Regions from separate parts of the Paenibacillus sp. 7523-1 genome, predicted to be linked through region 1. Evidence: riboswitches for the same ligand, from Rfam matches in the RefSeq annotation. Region 1 holds a riboswitch; the other holds the start of a gene.
The links. Region 1 has a riboswitch for glycine ahead of gcvT (glycine cleavage system aminomethyltransferase GcvT). Riboswitches for the same ligand answer to the same signal wherever they lie in the genome.

Region 2: linked by a shared signal. The riboswitch ahead of sdaAB (L-serine ammonia-lyase, iron-sulfur-dependent subunit beta) and the one ahead of gcvT (glycine cleavage system aminomethyltransferase GcvT) in region 1 are both predicted to bind glycine.

Annotation. Positions count from the first base shown of each region.
Region 1 is NZ_NPBR01000010.1:503,889-511,536, reverse strand. It holds gene ptsP (phosphoenolpyruvate--protein phosphotransferase) at 1-18, shown strand, start outside; gene gcvPB (aminomethyl-transferring glycine dehydrogenase subunit GcvPB) at 264-1,739, opposite strand; gene gcvPA (aminomethyl-transferring glycine dehydrogenase subunit GcvPA) at 1,814-3,169, opposite strand; gene gcvT (glycine cleavage system aminomethyltransferase GcvT) at 3,166-4,302, opposite strand; glycine riboswitch at 4,489-4,591, opposite strand; glycine riboswitch at 4,595-4,719, opposite strand; gene gcvH (glycine cleavage system protein GcvH) at 5,060-5,452, shown strand; gene CHH60_RS14340 (PTS mannitol transporter subunit IICB) at 5,881-7,341, shown strand; gene CHH60_RS14335 (BglG family transcription antiterminator) at 7,381-7,648, shown strand, end outside.
Region 2 is NZ_NPBR01000024.1:164,463-172,110, forward strand. It holds gene CHH60_RS24290 (sensor histidine kinase) at 1-1,158, opposite strand, end outside; gene CHH60_RS24295 (response regulator transcription factor) at 1,155-1,838, opposite strand; gene CHH60_RS24300 (alpha-glycosidase) at 2,044-3,804, shown strand; gene sdaAA (L-serine ammonia-lyase, iron-sulfur-dependent, subunit alpha) at 3,989-4,936, opposite strand; gene sdaAB (L-serine ammonia-lyase, iron-sulfur-dependent subunit beta) at 4,926-5,615, opposite strand; glycine riboswitch at 5,722-5,824, opposite strand; glycine riboswitch at 5,829-5,954, opposite strand; gene CHH60_RS24315 (MFS transporter) at 6,148-7,425, opposite strand; gene CHH60_RS24320 (PH domain-containing protein) at 7,641-7,648, opposite strand, start outside.

The DNA.
Region 1 (7,648 bases):
CAAAGTATCAAAGCGTAATTTTGCGAGGGTTTTCCTCCAGATTTTAAGGTCTTTTCTTTTTCCGATGAATGGGCTGCAGAAATGCAGCAATATTGCCGGTATCTGCGAACAGCGGATGCCGGCTTTTTTTGCGGGCAAGTTTAGGATTATATGAAATGAGAAAGAGAGCGTTCGGCGCGTAGGAGGCAGCGACATTAGCAAATAAAAAACGGCTTCAGCTGACGTTGAAACATCAGCTGGAGCCGTTTAGTTGAATGGCTGGGTTAACTGCACGCGCAGTTCAATACAGGTTTACGTGCTGCTGTGGTCTCATCCAGACGGGTAACCGGCGTGCCATAGGGGGCATTGAGTACCAGTTCAGGTGTCTCTTCTGCTTCCTTGGCAATGCGAATCATCGTATCGATAAAGCCATCCAGCGTTTCTTTGCTTTCTGTTTCCGTTGGTTCAATCATGATACATTCCTCTACGTTGAGCGGGAAGTAGACGGTTGGCGGATGATACCCGAAATCAAGCAGCCGTTTGGCTACATCCAATGTTCTTACACCATATTGCTTCAGGCCTCGGCCAGACATGACAAATTCATGCTTACATACGCCTGGGTACGGAATTTCGTAATAAGGTGCAAGACGTGCCATCATATAGTTTGCATTGAGTACGGCACATTCGGATACCCGGCGCAAGCCTTCAGGTCCATACGTACGAATGTAGGCATAGGCGCGTACCAAGATGCCGAAGTTGCCGTAATAGGCTTTGACCCGACCAATCGATTGATCTCCTTCCCGATCCAGGGCGTATTGTCCCTGATCGTTCTTGATCACCATCGGTTTCGGCAGGAACGGAATCAGACGATTTTTTACGCCGACGGGTCCGGCACCAGGACCACCTCCGCCATGCGGAGTACTCATCGTTTTGTGCAAGTTCAGATGCACGACATCGAAGCCCATGTCCCCAGGACGGGTAATACCCATAATGGCATTGGAGTTGGCTCCGTCATAATAGAGAAGGCCACCAGCTTGATGCACGATGGAGGCAATCTCCTGAATGTCCTTTTCAAACAATCCCAGGGTATTTGGGTTGGTCAGCATCAAGGCTGCGGTATCGGAACCTACGGCCGCACGCAGTGCATCCAGATCGACCAGACCGTCCGCACGGGATGGAATGGTTACCGTCTCAAAGCCAGCCACGGTTGCACTTGCCGGGTTGGTGCCGTGTGAAGAATCCGGAACAATGACTTTGGTCCGCTGTTCACCACGACCTTCGTGATAGGCACGAATCATCATGAGGCCGGTCCATTCACCATGTGCACCAGCAGCTGGTTGCAGGGTCACCGCGTCCATGCCAGTCAGACCTGCAAGGTCGTTTTGCAACGTATGCAGAAGTTCAAGTGCACCTTGGATACTGGATTCAGGCTGATACGGATGGATTTTGGCAAATCCATTGTAGCGAGCTACATCTTCGTTAATCTTCGGATTGTACTTCATTGTACAAGAGCCGAGTGGATAGAATCCGTTATCTACCCCAAAGTTCCGGCGAGAAAGGGCAGTATAGTGACGAATGACATCCACTTCAAATACCTCAGGCAGTGCAGCTGCTTCCGAACGCAGCATTTCCCGGGGAATCAAGCTGGCGGGATCTTGACGCGGAACATCGCATTCAGGCAGGGAGTAAGCGACACGCCCCGGGCTGCTCAGTTCAAAGATCAGCGATTGCTCTGGAGCAGGCGATGCTGCTTGTGTCATTTGTTGCGTGCTGGTTTCGGCTTGCGAAGGAGCTGCCGTTTCCGGCTGTCCTTGGATGGTTGTTATTTCCTGAGTCACAGCGATCCCTCCAATACACGTGCGAATTCGTCAATCTCTTCCTTACTGCGCCGTTCCGTAACAGCGACCAGCATATGTCCGGCAAGCTCCGGGTAATCCCGTCCAAGTTCATATCCACCGATGAAACCGGCATCCAGCAGCTTCAACTGAAGGGCATCGATGTCTGTCCCTTCAGGCAGCTTGATGACAAACTCATTGAATGTAGGTGCTTTAAAAGTAAGGCTGACTCCAGGAATTGCAGTCAGTGCTTGAAGAGCATAATGACTCTTTTGCAAATTCAGATCAGCCACATCCATCATGCCCTGTCTTCCCATAGTAGACATATACACCGAAGCGCTAAGGGCAAGCAATGCCTGATTGGAGCAAATATTGGATGTCGCCTTTTCGCGGCGGATATGCTGTTCGCGCGCTTGGAGCGTCAGTACAAAACCGCGTTTGCCGTTGCGATCGGTTGTCTGGCCAACGATTCGGCCAGGAATCCGGCGCATATGCGTCTGGGATACAGCGAAATATCCACATGTAGGACCACCTAGCGAAGCGGAGATGCCAAGGGGCTGTGCATCACCGACAACGATGTCGGCACCCAGCTTGCCTGGAGCTTCAAGCATACCAAGCGCCAGCGGATTTGCGCTGACTACGAGCAGACCCTTGTGCGCATGCGCGAGGTCTGCAGCCTGTTTTACATTTTCCACGGCACCGAAGAAGTTCGGGCTCTGGATCATGACGGCTGCGGTATCATCCGATACGGCCGCTTGAAGGGCCTCCCAGTCGGTCACCCCATTCTGATAACCAATCTCGACAATCTCCAAATTCAGACCGTGTGCATAAGCCTGCAATACCTGGCGCGCTTCTGGATGAACGGTACGGGATACGATCAGCTGTTTGCGACGGGTTGCCGCAGCGGCCAGGTTCCCTGCTTCCGCAAATGCGGTTGCGCCATCATACATGCTCGCATTGGCTACAGCCATGCCGGTCAGTTCACAGATATACGATTGGAATTCGAAGATCGCCTGGAGCTCGCCCTGACTGATTTCAGGTTGATATGGCGTATAGGCAGTATAGAACTCGGAACGGGAAATGACGTGATTAATAACGGAAGGGATGTGATGATCGTAAATGCCTGCACCCAGGAAACTGGCGTGTGTCTCAAAATTGGCATTCGCGCCGGCTTGCTTAGACATATGACGTGTCAGTGCGTATTCATCCAGTTTGGAGGAAACAGGCAGCTCGCCTTGATAACGAATCTCCTGCGGAATGTCCTGGAACAGATCTTCAATCGTGTCCACACCGATGGTTGCGAGCATGGCGCTCTGATCCTGTTCAGTCATGGGAATGTAGCGGTGCTTGCTCATGCTTGCTCAGCTCCTTGGGTAGGTGTCTTTGACGTACGTGTCCGTTTATGAAAAGGGGTCTTCACAACTTCGGCTTTCAGCTTTTTGCCGCGAATCTCAATCTCCAGCTGGGTACCCAGCGCAGCATACTTGCTGTCAATCAGTGCGAGTCCCAAATTGCGCTTCAGCGTAGGCGACTGTGTACCTGTCGTTACTTCTCCGATCTGCACACCTTCAGAGTAGATGGGATAGTGGGGACGTGGAATCCCGCGTTCCAGTACTTCAATACCAACCAGTTTGCGGGCAGGTCCATCATTTTTTTGCTGCAATAGCGCTTCGTGTCCGATAAAAGGTCCGGCATTCAGCTTCACAAACATGCCAACGCCTGCTTCCAGCGGTGAAATGGTCGGCGACAATTCCTGTCCGTAGAGGGGCATCTTCGCTTCGAATCGAAGTGTATCCCGTGCACCAAGCCCAGCCGGAACCAGTCCGTGATCAGCGCCAGCCTCCATCAATCCGTTCCAGACCGCAGCGGCCTGATCTGCCTGTACGTATAGTTCGAAGCCGTCTTCTCCGGTATAACCGGTGCGGGACAGGAGCAGTTTTACACCACAGACCTCAGCATTCTGTACAAAACGAAAAGGCTCTATTATGGATACGTCGGTATCTGTAACTTTTCCAATGATGTCTGCAGCAAGCGGGCCCTGTAGAGCCAGGAGAGCTGTTTCCGCGGAGTCATTCGTCATGCTCACCCCAGGGACCATGTGCTCCTGCAGCCATGCCCAGTCCTTGTCGATATTGGAGGCATTCACGACAAGCATATAATGCTGATCTTCCAGCTTGTATACGAGCAGATCGTCCACTACGCCACCGTCCGGGTAACACATTAACGTGTATTGTGCCTGGCCGGGAACCAGTGCGGTCACGTCGTTGGTCGTCAGTTTCTGCAAAAATGCTTCGGCCTGTTCACCCTGCACCGTGAATTCACCCATGTGGGATACATCGAACAGTCCAGCCCGTTCGCGCACCGCTTCATGTTCCTTCTGAATCCCGCTGAATTGCACCGGAAGCTCCCAGCCGCCAAAATCGATGCACCGTACACCTTCATATTGCTGATAAAGTGGATAGAGTGGAGTTCTAAGCAAATCGGACATCAAATCACCTCGTTATGGCCGCTACCGGGCCGAGTGTATAACATGAATGATGCATTCTTTTCTTGGATAAGTATGATTAAGGCTGCTGATGACAGCGCCGGCTCGATCCTGACTTTCGTTTTTTTGGGAAAAAGGAAAAGGACAGGCCAAAGAACCGGCATGCCAGAAGCACGCTGTATTCTTAGGCTCTGTCCTTGGTACCTGAGAGTTACCCCGCCAATAAGTTGCAGCAGGTTTCCCCTTGGGTGATCAAAACGCCCCATACAGGGCGAATAGATGCTCTCCAGAGTTGCGTCCCGTAAAAGTCCTTTTGCCTGAGAGATTCACCTCCCGCTTGTCGGGTGGTTTACTCCTTCGGCGTTACCGCATGCATCCCAAGAGTTGGGCGTCACGGGTAATCTCTCCCTTTACATTCATCCGCGGGTGATGCACACAACAATTAACATTTACTCTCTCATTAAAACGTGAATCCACTATCGATGTCAAGAACGATATCACGAAAATGAATAAAAAACCGAATAATATTTATTAGTTTATAATTATTGTTCGTGTATATAAAAAGAGTGCGCTTACTATTCTAATATTACCCATTATATGTAGAGTGAGGGTGTTTGCGTTACAGGCTGTAATCATCAAAAATCAAATAATTTGTGAGGTATCTTGACATTTCATTCAAAAATATCTTACGCTATGTTCTGGGAAAAAGGGTTGGCCGAAGGACGCATGCACTCATTAATGAAAAGCGAGGCGGATATCGATGAGCGAATTGAAAAGTGATTTCCTGTACAGTGAAGAGCACGAGTGGGTGCAAACCGTAGGGGAGGATACTGTACGGATCGGCATTACCGAGTTCGCGCAGCATCAGCTGGGTGACATTGTGTTTGTGGAATTGCCTGACCTTGAATCGGATGTAAAAGCGGAAGAAAGTATTGGTACGATTGAATCCGTTAAGACGGTTTCAGATTTGTTTTCTCCGGTAAGTGGTTCCATTATTGCCGTGAATGAAGCACTGCAGGATGCACCTGAACTCGTCAACAGTTCGCCTTACGAAGAAGGCTGGATGATCGAGATACGTGTTGAAGGTGATTTGACAGTAGCGTTGTCGAAACTGATGAATGCTGATGCATATCGTAAGCACACCGAGGAGTAGAATATATTTGCACTAAATAACCTTTATTAATCTATGATTTTTTATACATTGGACGGTCGTGCACGTCTTCAGAGTCTGTGTGAGCTTTAAAGCTCATGCAGGCTTTTTCGTGTTCTGAAAGACAGGCTTGTTGTCAGATGAGGTACTTGAACAGGATGGAATAAGGCTGAATCGCACAAGCTATATTATAGAATCCAACACCGTAAATGATATAAGTCACACACGAAAAAAGCCAAGTATATCAATGGTTAGAACCCTCTCATCACCATAAAAACGATTACATAAACACAATGTTGTCATCAATGATCATGACGAAAGTACGCTTTCATTTCGTTGAACCGGAGACCAATCTGGCTTAGGATAACAGCAGGGGAGAAATGATACCCCTTTCATAAATGATAACTACTTGATCCGAGGAGGATAATACAATGAGTAACTTGGACCAAACGTCCAATTCCAAAGGCAGTCTCCGGGTAGGCGTTCAGCGTTTTGGCCGATTCCTGAGTGGTATGGTTATGCCGAATATGGGTGCATTTATTGCATGGGGATTAATAACGGCACTCTTTATTGAAAAGGGCTGGTTCCCTAACGCGGATCTGGCACTGTTAGTAGATCCGATGATCAAATATTTGCTGCCACTGCTTATCGGTTACACTGGAGGTACGATGGTGCATGGCCAGCGTGGTGGTGTCATTGGTGCCATCATGACTATAGGGGTTATCGTCGGCAGTGACATTCCGATGTTCCTGGGTGCCATGATTGCCGGACCACTGGCTGCATGGATCATCAAGAAGTTTGATAAAGCCGTTGAAGGCAAGATCAAAGCAGGGTTCGAGATGTTGGTTAATAACTTCTCAGCCGGTATTATCGGTGGTATCCTGGCGATCATTGCACTGCTGGGTATCGGACCTGCTGTAGAAGGAATTAGCACCGTATTATCGGCTGGTGTACAGGGGCTGATGAATCTGGGATTGCTCCCACTCGTCAACCTGATCATTGAACCAGGGAAGGTATTGTTCCTGAACAATGCAATCAACCACGGCATTCTAACACCGATTGCAACAGATCAAGCGAGAGAATTGGGTCAATCCGTATTATACATGCTTGAATCGAACCCGGGTCCCGGACTTGGTATCCTGCTGGCTTACTGCTTCTTCGGTCGTGGAACAGCAAGATCTTCCGCACCGGGTGCGGTTATCATCCACTTCTTCGGGGGAATTCATGAAATTTATTTCCCTTACATTCTGATGAAACCGATTCTGATTCTTGCGGCAATCGCAGGCGGCGTGGCAGGTACAGCAACCTTCATGCTTACCGGAGCAGGACTGGTTTCAGCACCTTCACCGGGTAGTATCATTGCATATTCCCTGTTAACGCCAAAAGGTGGATATCTGCCGATGCTCGCCGGGGTGGCTGTGGCCGCTATCGTATCCTTCCTGGTTGCAGCACTGCTGCTGAAAACAGGTAAGCAAAAAGAAGAAGATCTGGAGTCTGCAGCGAATCGCATGAAAGACATGAAGAGCCAGGGCAATACAGCGAATGCTGCTGTTACAGCAGATAATCGTGAAGCAGACAGAGCCGCGGATTTGGCTTCTTCAACTGTGAAAGCAAAAACCGATGTGAAGAGAATCGTCTTCTCCTGTGATGCAGGTATGGGTTCAAGTGCCATGGGGGCTTCCATTCTCCGCAAGAAGATGAAAGCTGAAGGGATTGACGTTGCAGTAACCAACACGGCAATCAGTGATATCCCGCAGGACGCAGACGTTGTTATTACGCAGAAGACATTGACGGACCGTGCCCGCAGCGTGGCACCGAACGCAGAACATATATCCATCGACAACTTCCTAAAAAGCCCGGAATACGATGCGCTCGTTGAACGCCTGAAATAACAGGTTGCGATCGTTTTCCCTGAGCCGGAGGCTTGAGATATGAGTATTACGAAAAGACAGCGTGAAATTGTGGAGTTCCTGTTGGAACATCCGCAGGAAGTAACCGCCGGCGACATTGCAATAGCGGTCAAAGTCAGTACACGAACCGTCCATCGGGAGCTTCAGATGATTGAGAAGTGGCTTGAACCCTTTGGCATGAAATTGGAAAAAAAATCAGGAACCGGGGTCCGAATAGACCCTGGTTCCGATGATTTGGCTTCACTGCGTGAGCAGCTGGAGCTGAACGAATATGTGGAGTTTACGCCCG
Region 2 (7,648 bases), on a different contig from region 1:
CGTTTCCCTAACGATCCGGAAAACATCCTTCTCTTCCAGCTTCAGCGTGTACTTACCACTCGCAAGCAGATTGTACGATAACATGTTATCAATAAGACCGCTTAGATCATCCATCTTGGACTCCATGCGTGACAATGAACTGATGCCCTTATCGCTGAGCGCTTCCTTGTGAAGAGCATGCATATGCCCACGAATGACCGTTAGTGGCGTACGCAAATCATGGGAAAGTCCTGCAATGAGACGTTTGCGGAACTGTTCCTCCTCACGTTCCCTGTGACGGCTTTCGGTCAGCTGATACACCATCTGATTGAAGGAGTCTTCCAGCTGACCGATCTCGTCCGATCTGCGAATATCAACTGGAAGCGGTATGCCTTCCTTACCTGGCGTAATCATGGCTGTCTGCAAACGGATCAGCCGTTTGCGAATCCGTGCAAAAAACAGAATGGACATCACAATGAAGAAGAGAAAAATAATCGTCATCAGCAAACCAAGATATAGGAGCTCCATCGGCCAGTTGCTCTGGGATTTTTGGAGCAGGTATCTAGGCACTTCAATGACCATGAAGCCTTTTCCTTTGTCCTGATTGCCCCCACCTACAAATGAAACGACGGTTAACGGGTCACGGTAGACGGCCTCCTTCATGAATTCCATCGTGTAGGAAGCATCCCATACTGCGGGAATACGGGTTTCTACCTTTTTCTGATCATTCAGCGGCCAATTCAAAGTAGTCAGGGTTGAGCCATTTGCCGGAGTTTCAACTACTTCTACGCCTTCACCTCCAAGTATAAAAGCTGTTTTCCCATTCTCATCCACTCTGTACACTGAAGATTTGGGATACTGGGCATGTAACTGCTTCATGCGATCGTCGATCTTGGCAGGCGTTGCCTGATCCAGCTTCTTCGATTCATTGGACCAAAGATTGCTTATGTGCGTAACGTCACCGTAAGGAGCGGCGTTGCCCTTGCTCACGTTATTGACAACCACGACATAAATGACAGATGTGATCGGAAGTACAACAGGGACGAACAGCACTGCGCATAAAATTAGAATGATGTAACGGGACATCAGCGAGCGGCCGAATCGGAGCTTTCGTTTTTCGTTCTTTTTCCCTTCGCTCTGATCTTTCGGATTCTCTTGCTTACTGAACGACCTGATCATGGTTTCTTCACACGGTATCCAACCCCGCGTACAGTTTGAATGACCGACGGATTGGCCGGATCCCGTTCAAGTTTCTCGCGCAGATGGCGAATATGTACCATTAATGTTTTATCCCCATCCAGATAAGGCTCGTTCCAAACAGCTTCATAAATCTGTTCTTTCGTACGGATCATGCCCATATGCCTGAGCAGGTAAGCGAAGATGTGAAATTGTTTTCCCGATAAAATGATCTCCTCCCCCGTCTCCTCATTGACGATCCGATTGTCCTTCTCATAGATGGACAGGTGATCCAGCTTCAGGGCAGCATCGGACGAAACGGTAGATCCTGCCTTGCGCAGCTGTACTTCAATGCGTGCAGCGAGCTCATCGGGGTGAAACGGCTTGGTTACATAATCATCGGCAAAATCAAGCCCATGCAGCTTGTCATCAATGGAGGTTCTGGCCGAGAGCATGACGATGGGCACGGAAGGATGCTCCTTTTTCAGCCGCTGTCCTACCGTAAATCCATCCAGTCCGGGCAGCATGACATCCAAAATAATGAGTGAGCAGCCCCCGGCAGCTTCGGCTGCCCCCTCTCCGCTTCCCAGCCATATGACCTCATAACCGCGTTCCTCCAGGTCAGCCCTGACCCATGTCGCGATTTCCGTATCGTCCTCAATGTATAACAGTTTTGTTTTCATGCGTAGATTCGTTTCCTTTCTGTACCCTTTGGGTTAATTATATATCTGAACATATTGGAGTAAGCTGTATGTATGAACGAAGCACCATCTAAAGGGACTACTCCGTTACTTTCATTAGTATTATACCTTAATCTTCAGCTACAGAAATGCCATGCCTGATGTCCATGAAGTACATATGAAGTGAATAGACGGGAGGAATTTGAACATGCTGCTGGAAGCCATCTATCATCAACCCAAACGGAACTGGGCATATGCCTACGATAAGGATACTGTTCGCCTGCGCCTGCGTGCCAAAAAGAATGATCTCACCGAGGTATACGCCATGACTGGCGACAAATACGCATGGGAAAATACCAAAAAGCAGATCTCTTTAACCAAGTTCACCTCAGACTCCATGTTCGACTACTATGAAGGCGAAATAAAGCCTCCGTACCATCGTCTGAAATACTCCTTTTTACTCATAAGCGGAGACGAGCAGATCTGGATGTCCGAAACGGGTTTTCAGGAAGACGAACCGGACGATCCGGGGCAGATGTTTCAGTTCCCCTATATCCACCAGGGTGCAGTCTTTACGCCGCCTGAGTGGGTCAAGGATGCGGTTTTCTATCAGATCTTCCCCGAGCGATTTGCCAACGGCAATCCGGAACTGAATCCGGAGAATGTTGAACCATGGGGCGGCGAGCCTACACCATCCAACTTCTTTGGAGGTGACCTCCAGGGTGTGATGGATCATCTGGACTACCTCTGTGAGCTAGGCATTAATGCCATTTATTTTACCCCCATCTTCGAAGCAACCACCAATCATAAATATGATACCGAGGATTACCTCCGGGTAGATCGGCATTTTGGTGATGCAGACACCGTGAAAAAATTGGTCAAGCTGTGTCATGAACGCGGTATCCGGGTGCTTCTCGATGCGGTGTTCAATCATTCCGGGAAGACGTTTGCCCCATTTGTGGACGTACAGGAGAACGGGGAGAAGTCCAAATACAAGGATTGGTTCCATGTTCATGAATTCCCGCTGGATGTGAAGGATGGCATACCTACGTATGAGACCTTTGGATTTGAGCCTCACATGCCGAAGCTGAACACGGAAAATCCGGAGGTGAAGGACTACCTGCTGAAGGTAGCCGAGTATTGGATCAAGGAAGTGGGTATGGACGGCTGGCGGCTGGACGTTGCGGACGAAGTGGATGATGCATTCTGGCGCGATTTCCGCCGGGTGGTCAAGGCTGCGAATCCAGAGGCGTATATTCTCGGAGAAATCTGGAATGAATCCTCGGCATGGCTGCAAGGTGATCAGTTCGACGCTGCCATGAACTATCCGTTTACCGATGCCGTGAATGGTTTCTTTGTCAAAAATAAAATGAATGCCGAGACGTTCGCGAATTCCATCGGACGGCAGCTGTCACGTTATCCACTGCAAGCCAGCGAAGTAGCGTTCAACCTGCTGGATAGCCATGATACGCCAAGGCTGCTGACGCTGTGTGAAGGTGATCAGCGCAAGATGAAACTGGCAGCATTGTTCCAGTTCACTTATCTGGGCACGCCGTGCATATATTACGGAGACGAGATCGGGCTGGATGGCGACCATGATCCGGGCTGCCGGAAATGCATGGAGTGGGACGAGGCGAAGCAGGACCGTGAATTGTTCACCTTTTATCAGCAGCTTATCGCCCTTCGCCATGCCCATCCCGCTCTTCGTGCAGAAGGTCATGTTCGATTCTTACAAGCCCGTCCTGAAGGTAGCCAGCTGATTCTCGAACGGCAGAGTGAGGATGAACGCATTCTCGTTCTGTTCAATCGTTCGGAGGAAACGGCGATCATTGAATTCGAGGCGGGTGCGGACGAATGGACCGAATTGTTGGACGGTAACCACCGTACGGCCAGGGACGGCGATGTTCTCGCTGTTGAACTGCCAGCATACGGTTATGCCGTGTTAAGTACGGATATCAGTCAGGGATAAACGGGTAAATATTTATTTCTCATCGTCGTAGATTACATGAGCTTTCTCCTGTAAAGCCCGGAGTTAGGCTGAGGCTCTTGCTCTTCAAATAAAAAAAAGGCGTCCTGCATGACCTGTAAAGGCCAGCGGACGCTTTTCTCCATTTTGTCTCCCGTATAATAAATCCTATCCTGTCGGCTTCGTTCTATGCCTGCTCTTTCGAATTACCCTTCGTGTTCTGTGGTTCGGACTCAGCTTCAGATTCCGCACGTTTCGCTTTGGGTTTCGCCAGCTTCTCCATCATTTTCCGGCCTGTCGGCGTCTGGGCTAACCCGCCCTGCGCTGTCTCGCGGTGCCTGCTCGGCATCGCACTTCCCACTTCCAGCATGACGTCGATGACTTCATCCGATGGAATGGCACTTCTTACCCCGGCCAGCGCCATATCGGCTGCAGCCAGTGCCGTTACCGCACCCAGTCCGTTGCGGACGATGCATGGAATTTCAACAAGCCCTGCGACCGGATCGCAGATGAGGCCCAGTGTATTTTTTAACGCGAGACCTACGGCATGAACGACCTGCTCCGGCGTCCCTCCGCGCAGCTCCACCATTGCACCGGCAGCCATGCCGATCGCCGAACCGACTTCTGCCTGACAGCCACCCTCTGCACCTGAAATAAACGAGTTATTGGCAATGACATATCCAATTGCACCTGCACAGAATAAGCCGTTCACCAGATGCTCATCACTCCATCCGAATCGCTCCTGGGAGCTGATGAATACACCAGGGATAATTCCGCAAGAACCTGCTGTAGGTGTTGCCACAATCCGGCCCATCGATGCGTTGACTTCAGATACACACAAGGCATAGGCCATTGCCAGTGCGGAAGCGTCACCCGAGCAGGTTTCGCCCTGGCGAATATATTCGGCCATCTTTTTGCCGTCTCCGCCAGTCAAGCCACTGCGCGAAGTGGTGTCCTCCGTCAGTCCTTTCCGTACAGCCTCTTTCATCACCTGATAATATTCCGACATCTGCCGCACAACGTCCGCTTCCGGCGTATTGGTCTCCTGAACCTGCTCCTCGATCATTAGCCGGGCAATGGTTTTGGATTCAGCCGTACAGATCGTATTCAGCTCATGCAAGTGCTTAAACCTCATCCGAATCAACCCCTCTCTTCAAATCAATGACGCGAATATCTAGCACATGATCCAGTGAACGCAGACGTTCCAACATCTCGGCACTCGGTGCTCCGTCCATTTCCATCGCTGTTAGTGCTTCGCCATCCCGGGCTTTCCGGTCTACCTGCATATAACCGATGTTAACCCCTGAGGAGCTGATCGTAGACGTCACGGAAGCAAGCACACCTGCCTTGTCCGCATGACGCAGAACGAGTGTGGGGAATTCCCCGCTGATCTGTACCCGGAAATCATTTAACGTATGCACCGACACGCTGCCACCGCCAATCGAAGCACCAACGAGCGAACATTGACGATCGCCGTGCCACAGCTCAATCTTGACCGTATTGGGGTGCGGAGCAGGTAGTCCACTCGTATAGAACTCAACCTCCATACCTGCTTGTTCGGCATATTCCTCGGCGTCCGGTATACGCGGATCATCCGTGACATAGTCAAGCAAACCACCAATCAACGCCAGATCGGTACCATGACCCTGGTACGTATCGGCAAATGAGCCGTACAGTGTCAGCCTGGCACGTTCAGGGGTACACCCCAGCCACTGCCTTGCAATTCTCCCCAGTCTCGCTGCCCCAGCTGTATGTGAACTTGAAGGCCCCGTCATCGACGGACCAATAATTGAAAAAACATCTTTAAATCGCATCCTGCACCCCTCCATATCGTCATATCCATCCAGACATGCACCATAATGTTCCTTCATTACTGAATGATGACATCAAAAAAGGACAGTAGAAGGCCTTAGGCCCTCTCTCTGTCCTCGTTACCTGAGAGTTTCATGATCAGAGGCCGCCCCCATGGGGTACCCTTCTCATCATATACCCCTTGGGTGGCGCATTCGCGCACTCTCCAGAGTTGCGTCCAACGATGGTACATTTACCTGAGAGATTAACCACCTGCGCCGGGTGCGCAGCGGCTTGCTCCTTCGGTGCCTGGCAGCCTACTGAAACCAATGACCTGCCGAGGTCTCTCCCGCTCGTTCTCATCCGCTGTATCGTATATATTCGCTTGAACACATATCAAACGTTGTCCTTATAAGATTGATCATTCATATAACAGATTAATATGCAACACAGGTAATGTCAACAAAAGTAACGCATCATTATCATCTTGGCAAAATTCCTCTACTATTATATGCAGCTTTCCACGGAATCGTTCAGTTTCCAATAGGATATAGACTAGCTATGGAGAGATTTTGAGGAAGAGCTGTGATCCTTATAAACTGACTGTCTTGAAGGAAGCCAGCTCGTAAGCCATAACAGAAGGGCACCCAGCATCAGAACTGCCGAAACGACCGTATATACCGTTCGAAGAGAGATCACTTCGGCAACTACACCCATGACCAAAATCGAAATGACCTGCAATGCACTCAGCATGAGTCCAAGTACGCTGCTCATTCGCCCCATCAAGTCTACCGGTATATTATTCTGATAAAAGGTGACCAGTCCCGTGTTTGCTGGCGCCGAACACAAACCGAGCAAAATAAAGGCGAATGCGGCAAGTTCGAACGAAAACGAACGAGCGAACAGGAAATAACCAAGCGCAACCAGGAGCACGCCCCCGCCCATCATGTGACGGATGGACAAATGTTTGGCGAACAACCAAACCAGCAAAGAACCCGCCATGTATCCAGCTCCAGTAACACTCATCAACGCACCATACTGTGACTCGGACAGGCTCATGACTTGACGGATAAACACCACTTCCTGTGCATCCAGCGACATGCCAATAACAAGAATAATCTGGAACAAGGCATAGATGCCCACCACATATCCTGCTTGGCGACTGAATAGCATCACGGCTCGCCAATCCTGGGCGATCAGGCGAGGGGTTAGCCTTGTCCTACCGCTGCTCTGCTCTCCCGTGCCCAGCCTTGGCAGTAACATCAGGATAAGCGCCGATACCACAAAGGAAGCTGCATTGGCATAGATCGCCGCTGCAGGAGACAGATAGATCAACATGACTCCGGCTATGGCTGGGCCTGTAATAAAAGCACCTGAGCTGATCATTGCCTGCAGGGAATTGAATCGCTTGCGCCGCTCAGCAGGAACCAGCCGGGTGATGTACACCTGCGAAGAAGGCACGAATATGGATGACGACATGCTGACAAGAAACATGATGCCGTACATCATCCATAGACTGGGCATCAGCGGAAGCAGTGCCACGAGCACAGCTCTCGCCACATCCGCCCCAATCATCAGCTGCCGCTGGTCATAGCGGTCAATCAGACTGCCTGACCAGAACTTGGTGCATACCGAGGCAATCGGCGAGATAATCCACAAGCCTGCAACTGCCGCCGGAGACTGTGTCATGTTAAGCACCATCAAATTAATGGCCACAATGTAGATAAAATCCCCCAGATTGGATATGCCTACTCCGCCCAGCAGCAAGCCGGCATGTTTCCATCCACCTGACTCGGCGTCCTTCCCTTTCCCCTGATCTCGATCATTGCTCATCCATCATATCCCTCCCGGATTCATTCCTTAAATCATTCAATGCACTGATTTAAAACCCAATAATTGTATTATCTCCTATTTGATCCTTTTTCGCAGTAAAAAAATGGACAATGCCTGCGTCGATCATCATGTTTCGCAAGGCTTTCCGTACAGAAAAAAAAACTGCCGTTAATCTGGCAGTCTCAAGTCGTTTTAATCCAAGTTACTTTTCTATATCATTTTT